Regions from separate parts of the Enterococcus sp. AZ103 genome, predicted to be linked through region 2. Evidence: predicted binding sites of a transcription regulator. Region 2 holds the regulator's gene; the other holds the start of a gene.
What was found. The regulator LexA, encoded in region 2, represses DNA repair genes until DNA is damaged. The targets are predictions, from matches to a motif close to CNAACANNTGTTNG.

Region 1 (3,206 bases), 220 kb from region 2:
TCCCAGCAATCATGCCATCGCCTTGACCAGAATCTAAGGATTGCAATGCCGCTGAGAAGCCGATATATTTCATATCTAAATTAAACCCTTGTAATTCAGCAATTCGAGTTAGTAAATCAACGTCGATTCCTTTATAAACACCGTCAGCATCTTCATACTCAAAAGGCGCAAAGGCTGAGTCACTGACAACTGTGTAGCTATCCTTTAATGGTGTGATTTTTTTCATTTCAGAAATCGAACTAGAGGTAGTTGTAGCATTATCTGATCCAGTTGAAATATATTCATTTAAAATTTCATCATATTTTCCGCTGGCTTTTAATTTTTTAAGTCCAGCATTGAATTTTTTCAAAAGTTCACTATTTTCACCTTTTTTTACCGCAAAGGCGTAAGGATTACTTTCTTGTTGATCACCTACTAATTTAAAATCTTGGCCGCTAGTGATAGCGTAGCCCAGAACTGGATAATCATCAAATATTGCTTGAACGTTATTATTGTTAAGGGCATTATACATAGCATCGGCAGCATCATAATTTTTGATTGAGTAGCCATATTTATCTTGATTTTCTTCTAAAAAGCTAGCACTTTGCGTACCAACTTTGGCTGCTACTGTTTTGCCTGACAAATCATCATAAGACTGAATGTCATTATTGCTCGCTTGAACGGCCATCTGAATCCCACCATCAAAATAAGAATCAGAGAAATCGAAAGTTTTTTCTCTTTCTTTCGTTACGCTCATGCCAGCAATCATACCGTCTAATTGATTTGATTGCACACCTTGGATGGATGGATCGAATCCAAGTGGCCGTAAATCTATTTTGAAGCCTTCTTCTTTGGCAATTTCATTTATTAGATCAACATCAACTCCGACGTATTCACCAGAACTATCTTGGAATTCAAATGGAGCAAAAGTTAAATCTGTTCCAATTTTATAAGTTTTTTCTGCTGCTTCATTAGTTGAAGCAAATCCCAATGTTAGAATCCCTACCAACATGAAAAACAGATACATTAAAAATTTGTTCTTTTTCATATGTTTCCTCCTAAATCTTTTGCATTCACTTATTATATTGTAGGAAAAGGATAAATGACAAGTAAATTAGAACCCAAAATAAAAAATAATCAGAAACTTCTTACATCTGATGTTAGATTATCGGCAATAAAGAAAATATTAACTATTCAAGAGTAAAAAATAGCGAAAGTATGTTCGGTATGATATAATTTGTTGTTGAGATTTTATTTTGAAAGGGGCGTATATGATGATCGATAGACAGACCGAAAACACCTTTGATCTGCATTCAAAATATCAGCCGGCTGGTGATCAACCAGCAGCTATTAACCAATTATCTGAAGGGATTGTTGATGGAAAAAAGGCTCAAATCCTTTTAGGTGCAACAGGTACAGGGAAGACTTATACAATTTCTAACGTAATAAAAGAAGTAAATAAACCAACTTTAATCATTGCTCATAATAAAACTTTAGCTGGACAGTTGTATGGGGAATTTAAAGAATTTTTCCCAAATAATGCGGTCGAGTATTTTGTTAGTTATTATGATTATTATCAACCAGAAGCATATGTCCCTTCCAGTGATACATATATTGAAAAAGATTCCTCTATTAATGATGAAATCGACAAATTGCGACATTCAGCGACAAGTTCTTTATTAGAACGAAATGACGTGATAGTGGTTGCTTCAGTTTCTTGTATATTTGGATTAGGTTCACCAAAGGAATATCAGGAACAAGTTGTTTCATTGCGAGTTGGTATGGAGATGGACCGGAATCAATTATTGCGTAATTTAATTGATATTCAGTTTGAAAGAAATGACATAGATTTCCAACGGGGGCGTTTTCGCGTAAGAGGAGATGTTGTCGAAATATTCCCAGCTTCAAGAGATGAACGGGCATTGCGGATTGAATTTTTCGGTGATGAAATTGACCGCATTCGTGAAGTTGACGCACTGACTGGTGAGGTTGTTGGTGAGACAGAGCATGTTGCAATCTTCCCAGCTACTCACTTTTTAACAAACGAGGATCATCTAGAAAAAGCGATTGCCAACATTCAAAAAGAATTAGATGAACGATTGGAAGTTTTGAAAGCAGACAATAAACTACTTGAGGCCCAACGTTTAGAGCAACGGACAAATTATGATATTGAAATGATGCGGGAGATGGGTTATACCTCTGGGATTGAAAATTATTCACGTCATATGGATGGCCGTTCTGAAGGAGAGCCACCGTTTACTTTAATTGACTTTTTCCCAGATGATTTCTTATTAGTAATTGATGAATCTCACGTAACGATGCCACAAGTTCGCGGAATGTATAATGGCGACCGGGCTAGAAAACAAATGTTGGTAGATTATGGATTCCGTTTACCATCTGCGTTGGATAATCGTCCACTACGCTTAGAAGAGTTTGAAGAACGAGTGAATCAGATTGTTTATGTTTCTGCCACACCTGGACCTTATGAATATGAGCAAACAAATACCGTAATCGAACAAATTATTCGACCAACGGGATTATTAGATCCAGTTATAGAAGTTCGACCGATCATGGGTCAAATCGATGACTTAGTTGGAGAGATTAATGAACGTGCTGAGAAAAATGAGCGGGTCTTTATTACGACTTTAACGAAAAAGATGTCTGAAGATTTAACAGATTACTTTAAAGAGTTAGGGATGCGGGTCAAGTATCTCCACAGTGATATTAAGACGTTAGAACGAACGGAAATTATCCGAGATTTACGTTTGGGAAAATTTGATGCGTTAATCGGTATTAACCTGTTGAGAGAAGGATTGGATGTGCCGGAAGTTTCATTAGTGGCTATTTTAGATGCTGATAAAGAAGGTTTCTTAAGAAGCGAGCGCTCATTAGTGCAAACTATTGGACGGGCAGCAAGAAATTCATCTGGTAAAGTTGTCATGTATGCTGATAAGATCACTGATTCGATGCAAAAAGCAATGGATGAAACCTCTCGTCGTCGGGAAATTCAAGAAAAATACAATCAAGATCACAATATGGTTCCAAAAACAATTATCAAAGAAGTACGAGAACTGATAAGTATTAGTAAAGTTGCTGAAGATCAAGAAATTTCTTATGACACAACTTCTTTTGACGAATTATCTAAGACAGAGAAAAAAGAATTTATTGCTAAAATGGAAGATGAAATGCGTGAAGCCGCAAAAGCTTTAGACTTTGAAACGGCAGCG
Region 2 (3,206 bases):
CCCCATGAACTTTACTAGTTCCTTCATCTGGAGCGCCAAATCCAATAACTGTTTTAACTTCAATCAAAGTTGGTTTTTCAGTTTCAGCTTTTGCTTCTTCAATCGCTTTTGAAATGGCTTCTAAATCATTACCATCTTTTACTAAAATATGTTGCCAACCATAAGCTTCATAGCGAGCACCAACATTTTCGGTAAAAGCTTTATTGGTTGGACCATCTAATGAAATATCGTTTGAATCATATAAAGCAATTAATTTGCCAAGTTTCATATGACCAGCCATAGAACTAGCTTCTTGTGAGACACCTTCCATTAAATCACCATCACCAACAAGCGTGTAAGTATAATGATCCATCACTTTAAAACTGTCTCGGTTATAAGTAGCAGCTAGATGTGCTTCAGCCATTGCCATCCCGACAGCCATGGCAATTCCTTGGCCTAAAGGACCAGTTGTTGCTTCGACGCCATCAGTAAAATGGTATTCCGGATGCCCTGGTGTTTTACTTTCCCATTGACGGAAATTTTTCAAATCATCAATAGTAACATTAAATCCTGCTAAATGAAGCAAGCTATAAAGCATTGCTGAACCGTGTCCTGCAGATAAAATAAAACGGTCACGATTTGGCCAGTTTAATGAAGTTGCTGGATTGATGTTCAAATGTTTTGTCCATAATGCATAAGCCATAGGTGCAGCACCCATTGGTAAACCTGGATGACCTGAATTGGCTTTTTGAATTGCTTCAATACTTAATGTACGGATGGTGTTGACACCTAGTTGATCTGTTTTGTCGAACAAAAACTTTTCCTCCTTTTTGGTGCTAAATACTTTTATTATTACAAATTTCATTGTAACCGATTTAATACGGTTATTCAATATAGAAATGCATGATTATTTTCTATTATGCAGTCCTTTTTCTTTTTGAATTTTCTTCAATTTATCAGGTGTAACATCTTTTCCATCAGGATCGACTACCTTCATCCCTTCAATATGATGTCTCATCCCACCACGAACAGATTGCAAATACTCTTCACGTAATTCCTTTTGTTCTTTTGTTTCTTCATCAGACAATCCACTTGTTTTTTTCTTTTTTGCTAACTCATTGATACGAGCAATTTTTTCTTCAGAAAGCATTCTATACACCTCACTTTGACTATATTATACATAAAAATTCAAAAAATAATAATTAGAATAGAAAAATAAATACGAACGCTTGTTTGATTTTTTATTCTATGCTAAACTTTGTTTATAGAAAGAGGTGTGATCATGGCAAAGAGAACCGAGACGAAACAATTAGAAGTTCTTCGTTTTATCCATGAACGGGTTGAATTCAAAGGTTACCCGCCAACCGTTCGTGAGATTGGAGAAGCGGTGAACTTATCATCGACTTCAACTGTTCACGGTCATTTAGCAAGACTTGAAAAAAAAGGCTGGATTCAACGAGATCCAACAAAGCCTAGAGCAATAGAATTAACGATCACGGGATTAGAAAAGATTGGTGCTGCACCAAAAGTCATACCAATGTTAGGCGTCGTTACAGCAGGCGAACCGATTCTCGCGGTAGAAGAAGCATCTGACTTTTTCCCTGTGCCGCCAGATTTATCAAGTGAAGATGGCAGTTTGTTTATGCTAACGATTCGAGGAGAAAGTATGATTAATGCTGGCATTTATGACGGTGACCATGTGATTGTACGTAAACAAGCTTCAGCTGTTAACGGAGAGATTGTCATTGCGATGACGGATGAAAACGAAGCAACTTGTAAAAGATTTTATCGGGAGACTGATCATTTTCGCTTACAACCAGAAAATGATACCATGGCACCTATTATTTTAGAAAATGTCTCTATTTTAGGAAAAGTCGTTGGCTTATATCGAAACCATATTTTTTAAGAATCAATTAATCGGTGGAACTCCGATTAATTTTTTTCTTTACAAATCGAACAAACATTCGTATAATAGAAATACGAACGCTTGTTCTATACATATTTTTAAGGAGTGAATCAAAAATGAAAGCTATTCGTCGTTTTGGACTAATTATTGCAGTTTTATTGTTAGGTTTATTGATTGGAAAATTGAGTCTTTTGGCTAACGTACTGTTCTTTTCGGGATTGTTTTTGACTTGGTTCATGCTTTGGGATGACAAGAGATACGCACAACGGCAAAAACGCCGCAAGATGGCACAAATGAATCCACATTATTATCCAGAAGATGAACCACGAGAAGACTACTACTATGTAAATCCTTATGATTACACCGATCATTTTCATAAATCAGCATAATAAAAAATCAGCCAAAGCTGCATATAGCTTTGGCTGATTTTTTAATAATCCATCAATGTCAAAATTTCATAATTAGCAATTTTATCACGGCCATGTAAATCTTCTAACTCGATTAAAAATGCACAACCGACTACAATCCCACCAAGTTGTTCAATTAATTCGATCGTCGCCTTAACTGTTCCACCTGTCGCTAATAAATCATCTGTCACTAAAACCCGTTGTCCAGGTTTGATCGCATCACTGTGAAGAGTTAATGTGTCTGTTCCATATTCTTTATCGTATTCCACTTCGATTGTTTCTCTCGGAAGTTTACCAGGTTTACGAACAGGTGCAAAACCAACACCTAATTCATAAGCCACTGGGCAACCAACAATAAAACCACGTGCTTCTGGCCCAACAACCATGTCAATTTGCTTTTCTTTGGCATAATCAACAATTTGCTTAGTTGCTTCTCGGTAAGCATCTCCGTCTGCCATTAATGGTGAAATATCACGGAAAACAATTCCCTCTTTAGGATAGTCTTCAATACTTGCCACATAATCTTTCAAATTCATCTGTGTTTCCTCCTGCTTCATACTATAAGCTATTTATTTACTTTAATTTTGCAGCCAATTTCTGATGCTTTGGATATCTTCTAATAATAAAAATTTTTCACTATTTATTTGACCTAATCGTTTCTGATAAGCTTGGCTTTCTTCAAATGAACGATTTTCCGGCTGCGAGACAGCTTCCAAAACACCGTCGTCTATTGTAACAAATTTCAACTCGGAAAACACGTGAATCATAAAGACTAGCAGATTCTCAGGAATTCTTAAGTAATTTGAAATGTTTTTTAACTTGTACCGCACATCTAATTTTTGTTGCTTTATGATAAATTTATATAAATCTTTGAATTGTTGCCGATCAGGCATACCATTAATATAAGCTTGATC

Region 1: the regulator LexA is predicted to act here: its motif matches at 1,191-1,204, upstream of uvrB (excinuclease ABC subunit UvrB).

What each region holds. Positions count from the first base shown of each region.
Region 1 is NZ_JBIOSI010000001.1:2,416,206-2,419,411, reverse strand. It holds gene ID741_RS12075 (amino acid ABC transporter substrate-binding protein/permease) at 1-1,027, opposite strand, end outside; gene uvrB (excinuclease ABC subunit UvrB) at 1,254-3,206, shown strand, end outside.
Region 2 is NZ_JBIOSI010000001.1:2,191,984-2,195,189, reverse strand. It holds gene tkt (transketolase) at 1-793, opposite strand, end outside; gene ID741_RS11035 (DUF896 family protein) at 887-1,129, opposite strand; gene lexA (transcriptional repressor LexA) at 1,262-1,885, shown strand; gene ID741_RS11025 (hypothetical protein) at 2,002-2,274, shown strand; gene ID741_RS11020 (adenine phosphoribosyltransferase) at 2,316-2,828, opposite strand; gene recJ (single-stranded-DNA-specific exonuclease RecJ) at 2,871-3,206, opposite strand, start outside.